Regions from separate parts of the Planococcus liqunii genome, predicted to be linked through region 1. Evidence: riboswitches for the same ligand, from Rfam matches in the RefSeq annotation. Region 1 holds a riboswitch; the other holds the start of a gene.
The links. Region 1 has a riboswitch for S-adenosylmethionine ahead of QWY22_RS09480 (LLM class flavin-dependent oxidoreductase). Riboswitches for the same ligand answer to the same signal wherever they lie in the genome.
Positions count from the first base shown of each region.

Region 2: linked by a shared signal. The riboswitch ahead of QWY22_RS11165 (methionine ABC transporter ATP-binding protein) and the one ahead of QWY22_RS09480 (LLM class flavin-dependent oxidoreductase) in region 1 are both predicted to bind S-adenosylmethionine.

Region 1 covers NZ_CP129238.1:1,861,980-1,869,344, forward strand. The annotation lists gene nikD (nickel import ATP-binding protein NikD) at 1-746, shown strand, start outside; gene nikE (nickel import ATP-binding protein NikE) at 781-1,602, shown strand; gene QWY22_RS09460 (hypothetical protein) at 1,894-2,079, shown strand; gene QWY22_RS09465 (hypothetical protein) at 2,133-2,333, shown strand; gene QWY22_RS09470 (hypothetical protein) at 2,508-3,014, shown strand; gene QWY22_RS09475 (YkuS family protein) at 3,204-3,797, opposite strand; SAM riboswitch class I at 3,994-4,102, shown strand; gene QWY22_RS09480 (LLM class flavin-dependent oxidoreductase) at 4,198-5,583, shown strand; gene cyoE (heme o synthase) at 5,825-6,721, opposite strand; gene QWY22_RS09490 (MFS transporter) at 6,984-7,365, opposite strand, start outside.
Region 2 covers NZ_CP129238.1:2,203,081-2,210,445, reverse strand. The annotation lists gene QWY22_RS11175 (LLM class flavin-dependent oxidoreductase) at 1-681, shown strand, start outside; gene QWY22_RS11170 (tetratricopeptide repeat protein) at 997-2,010, shown strand; SAM riboswitch class I at 2,116-2,223, shown strand; gene QWY22_RS11165 (methionine ABC transporter ATP-binding protein) at 2,295-3,308, shown strand; gene QWY22_RS11160 (methionine ABC transporter permease) at 3,298-3,969, shown strand; gene QWY22_RS11155 (MetQ/NlpA family ABC transporter substrate-binding protein) at 3,989-4,807, shown strand; gene QWY22_RS11150 (iron-containing alcohol dehydrogenase family protein) at 4,823-5,902, shown strand; gene QWY22_RS11145 (NADPH-dependent FMN reductase family protein) at 6,192-6,332, opposite strand; gene QWY22_RS11140 (immunoglobulin-like domain-containing protein) at 6,701-7,126, opposite strand.

The sequences.
Region 1 (7,365 bases):
ATGAGCTGAATTTGGACTTGAAGCCCGGAAAAGTGCTGGGACTTGTAGGAGAAAGCGGGAGCGGGAAGACCATTACGTGTATGGCGCTGCTTCAGCTGTTAAATCCAAAAACCACACAAATAAGCGGAAGCATCCAGCTCAATGGCCGTGAACTGAATGGGCTGAAGCCTAAAGAAATGCGCAACGTTCTCGGGAAAGAAATCGGCTACATTATGCAAAATCCCATGAATGCTTTTACTCCCGTTTATACAATCGGCAACCAATTTGTAGAAACAATCCGCGCGCATACACCTCTTACAAAAAAACAGGCGATTGAATTGGCGGTTTCGTCTATGGCTGCAATGGATTTGCAGGAACCCGATAAATTGATGCGGATGTACCCTTTTCAGCTGAGCGGCGGAATGCTGCAGCGGGTCATGATCGCGATTTCGATGTGCCTGCGTCCATCTGTGCTGATTGCTGATGAACCGACAACTGCACTTGACGTAACAAGCCAAATGCAGGTTCTTTCAGAACTGGACCGGCTTCGAAAAGAGTGCGGCACTTCGATCTTGCTGATATCACATGATTTGGGCGTTATTTCAGCTCTTGCTGACGATGTGGCAGTGATGCAAAAAGGGCGGATTGTGGAAAAAGCGGATGTCTTCCAATTGTTCGATGAGCCGCAGCATCCCTACACGAAAAAATTGCTGCTGGCCAGACCTATGTTGCCGATGGAATACGAACGTGAAAAGCTGGTCATATAAACTAATTGGCCAATAAAGTGAGGTGAGGGACACGATGAATTTACTTGAAGTGGCAGGCGTGACGCATACATATGGCTCTTTCCGTCCTTTTCGCCGCAAAGAAAAAGCGGCGCCTGCCCTTTCCGATATATCCTTTTCTATCGGAGAAGGCATGTGCCTGGGGCTTCTCGGAACAAGCGGAGCCGGCAAAAGTACATTAGGGAAAGTGATCTTGGGTGTCGAAAAACCGACAAAAGGAACGGTTCTATTCCAAGGCCAAGATCTCTACACAATGGAGGCTGCCGCCCGAAAGCATTTTCGCAGAGACCTGCAAGTCGTTTTCCAGGACAGTTTTTCATCGGTGAATCCGAGAATGACGGCTGAAAAGATTATCAGTGAGCCACTGGAAAACTATGAGAGACTTTCTCCATCGGAACTGAAAAGGAGTGTGGCGCAATTATTGGAAGTTGTCGGATTGCATGCGGATGACATGAAAAAATATCCGATGCAATTCAGCGGCGGACAGCTTCAGCGGATCAACATTGCGAGAGCAATTGCCCTAAAGCCGAAAATGATCATTTTAGATGAACCCGTCAGCAGTCTCGATATGGTCACCCAGACAAATATCTTAACTTTATTGAACGAGTTAAAAGCTGAGTATGGCCTTTCATATTTGTTTATTACACACGACATCAGAGCAGCATACTCGGTTTCTGATGCGCTTGCAGTAATGGATAAGGGAAGAGTGGTCGAAATGGTTCAAGACAAGGATGAAATCTTTTCTTCACAGCAGCCTGTGGTGAAGAAATTGGTGTCTTCTATACTTCCTGAACATCCACGAAACCGGACGCTTTTAAACGGGGAAGTTTTTGTATAGTCAAGATGGGCTGATCCAAAACCATTAAGTAATGTGGTCAATGAAGTAGAACGCAAATTGAAGGATGTAGCGCTGCGAAAAAAAGACATAGCCAAAATAAGCCGCCGAAGAGAAACGATGTATGTTTCTCTTTGGCGGTTTTTGCGTTAACTTGGGGTAGGAAATAAAAGGAATTATTGGTAATCTAGAATAGCGAGAATTTCCAAAGATAAGCAGTGGATACTTTATGGAATCCAACACAATTAACGAAGGGAGCTTAATTTTTTGTTTTTAATGCAAAAGGAGGAACTTATGAAGCAACGCCTAGAACTTTCAATCATTTATTTTTTTGTACTAGGTTCTGTATCGATTTCCAGTATGGGCTTTATAAGCCAAACGGTACAGTCTGTATTTTTCGGAATCGGAATGTCCGCTTTATTCGTTATCGGAATCATGAACATCTATAAATATATCCAAAAAACTTCTGCAAGCAAGTAAGGGAGGCGCATCGAATGGAGATGCAATTTGGACTTTGAAGGAGGGACACTGAAATGGAAAGGTTCGAGATGAGTTTTAAGAACAAGCGGGTGCGGATCTGGTTTTCGGTGATTTTGCCAATAACTGTATTGGCAATTCTTTTATATATTTTTCTTCCTGCTGAGATGCAAATAGTTCCGACACTGCTCTTAATGGGCACGTTAGTCGTCTACTATGCCTGGGTTTTTATGAGCCAAAGGAAGAATAAAGGCTGAGTAAGAAATCGGAGTAGGGCCTAAATCTCTTGAATAGAAAGTGTGAGTTAAAGAAGAAACAAGCCGAAAGTATTTTTGATTTTCGCTATGGGAATAATTGCAGGTTTTATCATTTCGTATTTTTTTAGAATCTAAAAAAATAGTGTTTCTTGATAAGTGGAAAGGAAGAATGCATTGAAAAGAATAGAAGAACAATTTGGCATCTTGTTTTCCGCGGAGCAAAGCCCTTATTTTCAAGCGGAAGAAGAGCATCGAATGGTTATCCAGCATCAAGAATTAAAAGAAAGAGCGGGTTTTGTGCAGAGAACCACTACTTTCTTGTTTGAAGAGGATTCACGAATTGATATGACCTTTCTAAAATCCTATATGCCGTACGGTTTTAAGAAGCCCCGCTTCTTTGAGAAGCAGGCGTTGCACCAGGCATTTGTTATCCGAAATTGGAAAGAGGAATATATAGACAGGCAAGAATCCGAAGCAATCTTGCATTACGCCACGGTAAAGTCAGTTTCTTCAGAAGAAGTTTTTCAATATGTAAAAGGAATAATAAAAGGGAAGCAGCCCTCTTTGATCGCCTTCTATAATGACCGCTACATGCTTGAGGTGAACAGTGATGAAGTGGTGATCATTGCTAAAAATAAAGAAGACCTAACTGTGCTGAAGAAATTTTTGCAGAAGGAATGAAACTCATGGAAAATTATCAATTATGACGCACACCACTTATTATTTTGTTTACTTCAATACTAACTTCCTATCTTTTATGCAGGATAGAGGTAGAGAGTGTAATGAATTATGACAACAAAAAACACCGAAGCTGCCGGAACGGCGGCTTCGGTGTTTCCGAGTTGCTATTCTTTTCAAAGCCGAATCTGCTTAATTAAGCATAGAAGAATCGGTTGAGTCGGTTGTGCTTGTAGACGTTTTGCTGTTATCGCCTTCTTTAGAGCTTGATACTTTATCTTTCACTTGATTTGTTGCGTCTGTCGCTTTTTCTTTTGCCTGTGTTGCCAGTTCAGTCGCTTTCTCTTTTACTTGGGCGATTTTTCCGCTGCCGTCGCTTGAAGAATTGCTGCTGGCTAATTTATCTTTTACGGTTACTTGCAATTCTTTCCCGCTTTTTGGTGCCATTAAAAGGGCAAGGGTTGATCCGATTGCTGCTCCGCTTAAAAGACCTGCGAAGAATCCGCCGCCGGATTTGCCTTTTGCCGCGTTTGGCTGGCCGCTGATCTTGCCTGCTCGCTGAAGGCGTTCTTCCACTTCAGCCACAATTTCTTTGACGGAACTGCCGCTTACTTCTACAAGCGAGCCTTCAAAGCTAAGGTAATCATAGCTGTCTGAGTTGCGGGCAACGATTACGTCATAGCGGATAGCATCCGTTTTCTGATTGACCATATCGGCCTGGTATCCTTTTTTCTGCAAAGCTTTCTGAATGTCGGTAAATGGATGTTCTACTGCGATTCTTGGCATATTATCTACCTGCTTTCTATTAGAGTCATGACAGTCTTTTTCCCTCTTTCACCCTGTTCTTAAACATAAGGCGTATTTTAAGGTGAAAAAAGCTTGAAATCGATGAAAAAAAATATCCAAGTAAACGAATAAGAATGATAAAATTAAACGTTGACTTCCAGTAGTTTTAATATTATGATTACTTTCAACTTCATAAATCTTATCCAGAGAAGCCGAGGGACTGGCCCGTTGACGCTTCAGCAACCTCTGACATTTGTCAGAAAGGTGCTAATTCCAGCCAGGATTTTATTCTTGGGAGATAAGAGCGGGGCGGTAGCGATACATAACCTTCTTTTCTCTTTCCGGGAAAAGAAGGTTATTTCTTTTTGCCAAAATAACGCAACTAAAGGAGTGGGAAAGTATGACACGCAAACGGATTTATTTGAACGCTTTTGACATGAACTGCGCCGGCCACCAGTCGCCGGGGCTCTGGACACATCCGGAAGACCAGTCCCATCGGTACAAAGACAGTGAATATTGGATTGAGCTGGCGAAACTTTTGGAGAAAGGCAAGTTTGATGCTATTTTCCTTGCCGATGTCCTCGGTACATATGATGTCTACAACGGTTCAAGAGACGCTACCGTCCGGCAAGGAGCCCAGTCGCCGGTCAATGATCCTTTGCTCGTCGTGCCGCTCATGTCTGCCGTAACCAAACATTTAGGCTTCGGTGTCACGGCTTCTGTTACGCATGAGCATCCCTATACCTTTGCGCGCCGGATTTCAACACTTGACCATTTGACAAAAGGCCGGGTCGGCTGGAATATCGTGACTTCTTATTTGAAGAGCGCTGCGCTGAATATTGGGAAAGAAGATCAGATCAAGCACGATGAACGCTACGACATTGCCGAAGAGTATTTGGAAGTTTGCTATAAATTATGGGAGTCGAGCTGGGAAGATGATGCAGTTGTGGTAGACAAAGCGAGCGGCATCTACGCCGATCCCGGTAAAGTGCATGACATAAACCACGAAGGGAAATATTATAAAGTGCCGGGTGCACATTTAACGGAACCGTCGAAACAGCGGACGCCGGTGCTTTACCAGGCGGGGGCATCCAAGAAAGGCGTAGCGTTTGCCGGGAAGCATGCCGAATGCGTCTTTATCGGTCCGCCGAATATCGATATTGCCAGACAGACCGTCGATAAAATCCGGGCGGAAGTGGCAAATGCCGGCCGAAATCAAGAAGATGTGAAGATTCTGTCCTTAATTACACCGATTGTCGGCAAGACAGAAGAAGAAGCGCATGCCAAATATGAAGATTATAAGAGCCATATCAGCCATGAAGGGGCACTGGCTTTATTTGGTGGATGGACGGGCGTCGATTTGTCCGGCTACGCACCGGAGCAGCCGCTTGAATACATCGAAAACGATGCGATCCAATCCGCTTTAGAGAATTTCACAAAAATCCTCCCTGGCAGAAAACCGACCGTCAATGACATTAAGGAATATGTCGGCATCGGCGGACTGGGGCCATTTACGGTCGGTTCTCCGGAACAAGTGGCGGACACATTGGAACAATGGGTAGAGGAATCCGGCGTCGACGGCTTTAACATCGCCTATGCGGTTACGCCGGGGACATTTTCCGACTTTATCGAACTGGTCGTGCCAATCCTGCAGGAACGCGGCCTTGTCCAAAAAGAATACCAGGGCAGTTCTTTGAGGGATGCCTTGTTTGAAAAAGGAGACCATTTATTGCCGGCTCACACAGGCAAACAATACATGCGGATTCCAGCCTCGGTTGACAGCTAAATTCACTTGCGAAAAAGAAGGTGGAAAAGCTTGGTATTCAGCTTTTCCTCTCATTTTGTTTGTATCTATTCCCACGCGTTCATGGTTGATTTTGATACGTCTCGTTGATTTGATGGATGATCATGTGGAGCTGCAGTAAGTGCCGTCTTTATTCCAACACAAAAACCCCATTAGCGAAGCGGCAATCAACGTGAGAAAACCCCTCACAATTTATTTTGTGAGGGGTTTTCTTAGCGTTTATTTATAAAGCGTTCAGAATCAGTCCAATTGAAGAATAAATAATGACCGTAGAGAAAATCATCATCATGTGAACCAGGGAAAACAGGAACATTTTATTTGCCCAGACTTCAATTGTCATGCTGCGGGAGCCAAACAAGCTCAGTCCCAGCCAAATCAAGCCAAGAATCAGTGACATCAAAGTCAAGCCAAGGCTTAAAGGGAGGAACAAAAAGCTGGAGAGCACCAGCAGCACCAAGTAGATATTGCTTTGAAGATACGTGCGTTTTGCGCTTTTGACAACGGGAAGCATCGGAATGCTTGCTGCTGCGTAATCTTCTTTTTTGCGGATCGCAATGGCGTAAAAATGGGGCATTTGCCAGATTACCATGATCAAAAATAATGCCCAGCATGCCGGATGCCAGATGTCAGGAGCTACGGCAGCCCAGCCGATTAAAGGCGGGATGGCCCCTGAAATGCTGCCCACTTCGGTATTCCAGATGGTATGGCGCTTGGTCCACATCGTGTAGGGAATCACATAGAAAAAGACCCCTAGAAATCCAAGGAACGCCGCCAAGGGAGAGGCGAAATACAATAAGCCCAAACCGGCCAGCAATAACAAGACCGCCACTATAGCCACCCGTTTAATTGAAATGGTCCCGGTCACCGTTGGGCGTACTTTCGTGCGGGCCATCAAGGCATCAATGTCGCGGTCGTAGAGGTTGTTGAAGGCACCGGATGCTGCAATGATTGCTGCAGTTCCTGCAAATGCCAGCAAGATGTTCCCAATGTTATCGGTAAAGCTATATTGATAGGTGTACAATGCGAGCATCAATCCAGCGATCATCGGTATCAGATTCGACTTGATGATTCCTGTTTTGACGACTTGGGCCCATAATGTTTTCTTTGATTGTTTTGTCATTTAATCTCTAGCCTCTTTCATATCCACGAAGGCCACTGTAACTCAGATGATTGTTCGGATTCTTTAAATCTCATATGTGTACAATCAATTTCACGCAGTTCAGTAAGACGTCGTTCATACTCTTGCTTTCTGTATCCAACAACTAAGTATACATGAAATAACAGTTAAAGTTGGTTAAAACATATCGACAATTTCTAAAGAAGGCGTTCACTTTACTTTCTTTACTATTGCGACGATTCATTTCACACAAAAAAGCAGCGAATTAATTCGCTGCTTCTTGAGGGATTTGCTTTGGTGTTTTCCAGGCAAACGTCAAAGCAATGCCGATGGCAAGCGTGACTGTCGCAAAATAGAATGGATAGTTCAAATCGATATCGAAAAGGATCCCCCCGATAATTGGGCCAATAATGTTCCCGATGCTTGTGAACATCGAGTTCATGCCGCCGACAAAACCTTGTTCATTTCCGGCGATCCGGGACAGATAAGTCGTAACCGCCGGCCGCATCAAATCGAAACCGACAAACACCACCATCGTCACGAGCAAAATTGCCCAGTAGCTGGTCACATAAGTCAAGATCAGGACAAGAGCGGTAGAGACGATCAAACTGTAGCGGATCAAGCGGATTTCTCCCCACCAGCGCGTA
Region 2 (7,365 bases), 340 kb from region 1:
AGCGTGAAAGACTATAATGAGCTCTTTAGTGAACATATGGAGTTAATAATGAAGCTGAACGACAGCGACATTGTTTCGTGGAAAGGTAAATTCCGATCACCAATAGACCACGCGGAAATTGCGCCCCGGCCATTGCAAAGCAAACTTCCCATCTGGATTGGGGTTGGCGGAACGCCTGAAAGTGCAGCCCGCGCCGGACGCATGGGCGTCGGAATGGCGCTTGCTATTCTTGGAGGCGATCCCATACGGTTTAAGCCGCTTGTCGATATCTATCGGCAGGCGGGAATCGAAGCGGGCCATTCGCCCGCATCGCTGCAAGTCGGAGTGACCGGCCACGCTTATCTGGCAAAAACTACAGAGCAAGCGAAAGAGGAGTTTTATCCGTACTATGCCAACTACTGGAACTACGTCAATCGCCAGCGCGGAATGAGTTCGCGAATGACACGGAATGATTTTGAACAGTTAGCGGGTCCGGAAACCGCTTTGTTTGTCGGGAGCCCGGAACACGTTGCAAAGAAAATAATCCGGCAGCAGGAATTGTTCGGCCACAGGCGCTTTATGGCCCAAATGGATATTGGCGGCATACCGTTCGGCAAGGTGCAGGAAAACATCGAAATGCTGGCTGCTCAAGTAGTGCCGATTCTTGGGAAAGAAATCGGCCGTATGGTGGCACCGGTCTAGAATGAAGTCAAAATCTTTGACGATCCAAAGACTATCGCTATAAGCAGCCCCAGCTTCCAAAACGGAAAGCTAGGGCTGCTTTTGATTTCGTAGGGAAAAAGACATATTTTTGAAAAACTTAAAAAATTCTTTTACAATAAAATTATCTTTTGCCCTATTGTTAATCTTTCTTAGCATTGGTATCATAAAAAACGATGCAAGTTTATTAAAAATGTAAAATTTATCTTATTTTATTTTTTATTAAATCATAATATTATTTTATATAGAGGTTTTTTGTTAATTTTGAGTCGATTAGTTTTGTTCAGGAGGAACGTCATGAGCTTTCAGGGAATCAGTTTAGAAGAACTAGAAGAATTAGAGCAAGAACTGCTGGGCCTCGGTGAAACGAGGCTCGGCAGTTTAAGCTATTCTAAAATAGAAGTATATGAGGCTATGCACCGTCAATTAGAAGCGCTAGTGCAAGAGGATGAAGATTACCGGGAATATTACACCTTCATCAAGAAAAAGTTGGTGTCTTACCTATTGCGCTACGGCGCAGCTGTTTCTGGCAGTGACCGCACCATTTACGAAGATTCCGAGAAAGTCCTGAAAAAAGTTCTTTCCTATGACTCGCAAAACCCGATTGCCGCTTACCGTTTGGGATTTTTGGCTTACCGTTCAGGAGCTTTCTTTGATGCGGCGGCGTTTCTCCAGCAAGCGCTGAACAGCCAGACTTTTTATACCGATGAGCGTTTCCTGATGAATGCGGAGCAAATCAGCCGTGCCGTCTTGTATATTGCTAATTGCGCGCTTCATCCGGCAATCCGGGGCGAAGTGACAGCCATGGATTTTATGGCCAGCGCCGAGCATGCCACTTCGCTGTCCACCCAGCTTTGCTACAACGATGGTATGCTGAAGAGCCAGGCTTACCGCATTACCACACCGTTTGGCTCCGTGCTTTGTTCGAAAGAAGAAAGCGTCGAAGCGCCGATGCAGGATGTCATTTCGCTGAAGTTCAATAAATTCGGCGCCGTCTTGACTTACAACGGTATTTCCGAGAAATTAGCGCCGGTACAGGCGAATCTGCTTCGCTACCTGTTGATGAAGACCCGGAGAGGGCAAGCCGCAACGCCTTTAGCTTTGAAAGACTATTTTTTATTCACCCATGTGGTTACCGGGGTTCCCGAAGAAACGTTTTTGCTGGTAATGGCAGAAGTGAAGCAAATACTGATGGAAATGGAAATTCCTTCAGCGATCCAGACCGCAGAAGACGAGGATTACGGCTTTTATTTTGACGGCTCGATGCCGTTTGTCGTGATTGACCGGGTTGATGAAGAAATGTCCCTGTAATAATATATAATGAAATTCAATAATTGAACCTTTTCAAAAAAAGGTTTGACAGCAGCCAAAATGTTGACTACTATTAGAACCAAGTTAAAACCAATTACATAAGGAACATTATCAAGAGAGACTGAGGGACAGGCCCGATGACGTCCAGCAACCTACAGAGTGATCTGTAAGGTGCTAATTCCTGCAGAATGATTTCATTCTGAGAGATAAACCTATTCCGTTATGGTGCTTCTTTCTAAATGAAAGAGGCATTTTTTAATGGCCAAAAAAGGAGGGACCCCACCATGATCAGCATCACGAATCTTACGAAGGACTACAAAACAAAAAAAGGCACCGTTACCGGCGTGGACAATGTCTCTCTGACCGTGAACGAAGGAGAAGTGTTCGGCATCGTCGGCTACTCAGGAGCCGGGAAAAGCTCGCTGCTCCGCTGCATGAACTTGCTGGAGCGTCCGACAAGCGGCGAAATCAAAGTGGACGGCCTTGACCTCACCCAGCTGAAAGGCGAAGGGCTGCGCCAGGCAAGGTTGAAAATCGGCATGATTTTTCAGCATTTCTACTTGATCAGCCAAAAGACGGTCGGGGAAAATGTCGGCTTCGCTTTGAAAGCGGCGAAACTGCCAAAAGACCAGATCGCCAAACGGGTCGACGAACTGCTCGAGATGGTCGGCTTGACCGATAAACGGGACGTCTATCCCGCGCAACTGAGCGGCGGGCAAAAGCAGCGTGTCGGCATTGCCCGGGCGCTGGCGAACAATCCATCGGTACTCCTGTGTGACGAAGCGACGTCCGCACTCGACCCGAATACGACGCTTTCCATTTTGCGGCTGTTGAAAAGGATCAACCGTGAACTGAATATCACGATCGTTCTCATCACCCACGAGATGAATGTCGTCAAGGAAATCTGCGACCGCATGGCGGTCATGCAGGACGGCCGGGTCATTGAAGAAGGCGGCGTTTACGATTTGTTTTCGGATCCGAAAGCAGAACTCACAAAGGAATTCATCTCTTCAGTCGTGTCGTTCGATGTGCCGCAGCCGATTCTGGCAGCCTGCACCGGCAGCGTCATCAAAGTGCAGTTCAAAGGCGCCGTTGCCGGAGAAGGCATCATCACCGATACGGTGCAGCATTTCGATGTCAAAGGCAATTTCCTTCATGGTTCAATCGAGTACATCCAGGAAAAGCCGCTTGGCTTGTTCCTGATGGAAATTCAAGGAAGACCGGACAATATCCACCGCGCCATCACTTATATGGAAGGCCGGGGAGCAACTGTGGAGGTGATTTCAAATGGGATTTGATTTTCAGCATATGATGGAATTGTGGCCGGACATCTCGAAAGCGTTCGGCGAAACCTTGTATATGATCGGCGTCTCGCTCGCGATTGCCATTGTCATCGGCTTGCCGCTTGGCATCGTGTTGTTTGTCACCGACAAAGGCTTGTTTTTGCAAAACCGTTTTGTGAAATCGGTATTGGGTTTTGTGGTCAACATGATCCGCTCGATTCCGTTTATCATCTTGCTGGTGGCATTGATTCCATTGACAAAGATGTTGGTGGATTCGACCATCGGGCCGGCAGCAGCCAGCGTGTCGTTGTCGGTTGCGGCGATTCCGTTCTTCGCCCGCATCGTTGAAACTTCGCTGCGTGAAATTGATAAAGGGGTCATTGAAGCGGCCGTTGCTTGTGGAGCCACCCCGTGGATGATCATCAAAGACGTGCTGCTGCCGGAAGCGAAAGCCGGCATTGTCCAAGGGATTACAATCACCATCATTTCACTCGTTGCGTATTCCGCGATGGCTGGCGTCGTCGGAGGCGGCGGCATCGGCGACTTGGCGATCCGCTTCGGCTATTACCGCTACGACAATACAATCATGATCGTCACCGTCGTCATTTTAATTGTTCTCGTCCAAATCCTTCAGCAATTGGGTGACTGGACGTCAAAAGCAATAGACAAACGATAAAAAAGGGAGAGAAACTCACATGAAGAAATTTTTATTGCCAGCAATCCTACTTGTTTTACTGACTTTGCTCGCTGCTTGCGGTGAAGAAGAATCCAGCGCCGACTCGAAATCCATCAAACTGGGTGGCACCGCCGGTCCATACAGCGACATGCTGAACGAAGCGTTTAAACCGGCGCTTGAAGAAAAAGGCTATAAAGTGGAAATCGTGGAATTCAGCGACTACATCCAGCCAAACAACGCTTTGGACAACGGCGACCTCGATGCCAACTTGTTCCAGCACTCGGTGTACCTTGAAAACTTCTCAAAAGAAAACGGCATGGACTTGACCGGCCTGATTACGGTGCCGACAGCGCCAATGGGCATTTACTCGAATGTCTTTGACTCACTGGAAGATATCAAAGACGGAGCGACGATTGCAATTCCGAACGACCCGGTAAACGCAGCCCGCACATTCCTGGTCTTGCAGGACAACAACTTGATCACACTTGATCCGGCAGCGGAAGAATTGACGGTTTCAGAAAAAGACATCCAGGAAAACCCGAAAAACCTTGTGTTCCAGCCGATCGAAGCAGGCGGCTTGCCGCGTGCAGTGGAAAGCTCTGATTTATCAGCCGTGCCAGGAAACTTTGCGTTGGCAGCTGACATGAACTTGCTGGATGCACTGGTACTTGAAAATATGCCAGACCAATACCGCAACTTGGTCGCGGTGAAAACGGAAAACAAAGATACACAGCTGTCAAAAGACTTAGTGGAAATTGTGGAATCGCCGGAATTTGAAGCATTGATCGATTCCGATTTTGAAGGCTTCGGCAAACCGGAATGGATGGCTAGCCGTTAAGAGAGGAGAATCTTTGTGGAAGACATTATCGTAAAAGGCGCGCCGGCTGAATATATCTGCAATACCCATGTTCTCGAAGGACTCGAGGACAAACTGTTGGCGCGTAATATCAACAAAGTGTTGCTCCTGACCGGCACCAAGTCGTGGGAAGCGCTGCGTCCGTTCTTTCCGGAACTGGACAAAGTTGAAGTAGCCTATGAAAATTACCACGGGGAATGCTCGCTTACTGAAATTGCCCGAGTGGCAGAAATCGCAAAAGCCATCGGTGCGGACGCCGTTATCGGAGCGGGTGGCGGCAAAGTGCTTGATATTGCAAAAGCCGTCGCCCATGACACCGGCATCAAGTCGGTGCTGATTCCGACACTCGCTTCCAACTGCGCGCCATGGACGCCGCTTAGTGTCGTCTATACCGAAGAAGGGACGATGACTCATTACACCATTTTCCCGGGAAGCGTCGATCTGCTTTTGGTTGAGCCGCGCGTTCTGCTTGACGCTCCCGTAGCGATGCTGGTCGCGGGAATTGGCGACACCATCGCGAAATGGTACGAAGCGGACGTCCAGATAAGCCGCTTCGATAACCCGCCGCTTGCCTTGAAAATCGCCCATTACACCGCGAAGCTCTGTGCCGATGAAATGTTTGAACATGCGGAAGCCGCCATTCAGGATGCCAAACAAGGCCAATTGTCGGATGCCTTCATCAAAGTGGCCGAAACCATCATTATGGCGGGCGGCATGGTCGGCGGGTTCGGCGACAAATTCGGCCGCACGGCAGGTGCCCATTCCATCCACAACGGCATGACCATTTCGCCGGAATCGCACCAGGCACTGCACGGCGACAAAGTGGCATACGGCGTACTGGTGCAATTGCTGCTTGAAGGCAAGAACGGTGAAGTGGAACGGCTGAAAGTGTTCTATCAAAAAATCGGATTGCCGGCTTCACTGAAAGAAGTGGGGATTCCGAGCAAGTGGATCGAAGACATTGCCATCCAGTCCACACGCGTGGGTGAAACAATTCATGTGTTAAGGGAAGAATCAATTGCAGCATCGGAAGTCGCTGCTGTGATGAAGGGGATTGAAGAAACGGTAACTGCTTGATTAGACTAAGCAATTCAACGGATGGAATCTAATTGGCCTTTAACGGCCCATTAAAATCTAAATACTGTTCGTAAACCTCTTCGCAAAAAAAGCGAACGTTCGTAAAGTGCTTTAGCACTTTTACGGACGTTTTTTTATGGGGTTTTGGAGCAGAATTAGAGCGTTCGGAAAGGTGTACTTTTACGAACGGTTTAATAATTTAGGAGTAGACCTAAAAGCAGTGAAGCAAATATTGAATTTGCTTCACTGCTCACTGTTAGAAAAAATTAACTTATAACTTTGCATCTGTTTATTTCACTTTTTCCAACCCTGCGGAAATGATTGCCGCTGCGTTTTCAGTTTCTTGCGCAGGGACTTCGACAATGACTTCGTCCATAATTTTAAAACAGAAATAATTCTGCATCACGGTACGTATATAATTGGTCGACATTTAAAAGGCGTTTATATCAGACGAACTTTAATTACCGCCGCGCGCGCTTAAGAGAATAGCTTTTTTGCCATATAGGAAGAATTCTTTTTGGTCTTGCTATTTGTGATCAACTACGAAAAGAGATAATCTTCTTCTATTTTAATTGCTTGTTTTTCAATGTATTGATAAATATAAAATATTCTACTAATTTTCCTGAAAATTAGTTCCATTAAGGAGAATGAAAGTTACTTTCAGGTCCTTTCGTTACGTAAAAGTGCCGACTTAACCACGTTGAAGCCAGTTGAAGGAGGATTATCTTATTTTGGATAAGGGGGAGTGTGAGCATTACGCTTTTTAGCTATACTATTTTTCTAACTTCTTTCCCAGTATTATTCTTTCACTTCAAAAGGAGCAGCTAAGGAGCCATAGCGAGCTCGATATTTACCAGGGGTTAATTCAGCGTCCAGTTCGATAGCTTCTGTATACATTTCAATCGTTTCTCTAGGAGGGATACTAATCCCTTGTGATGTATACGTATCACTTTTAAAAGGTACTTTATACCAGCTTCCTGCGAAATACTTATCAATAGGAAATTTTCCGCCACCGATCCCTGTATATTCCGTTTCTCTGTGGTTGTGTATCGTTATACCAATCTCCTTGGTTGAAGGTTGGTACACTTCTTGCTTCATTGTAATTTCTATTCCATTTCGAGAAGTTGGCAACTCCTGTACAGGCGCCCTTTTTAGTGCATGTAAAAACAAGATAAGTAAAAACAAAGCAGTAATAATATAAATAATCATCTTAATTCTTTTCATTTATATCCTCCTCTATATCTCAACTTACAATAACCCTTCCAAAAATTGGGTGGACAATAATTAAGGAATCACGTTTCTCTAGATACTAGACACTCAAACGTTCAACTAATAAATACTTCATCTTTTTCATTAGTGCGTTAAGATAGGTAAACGGTTTTATATAAATAATTATAAATCAAATTTATAAAATTTTTATTATTTTTATAATTTTAATTTTATTGGTAATTTTAACATACATC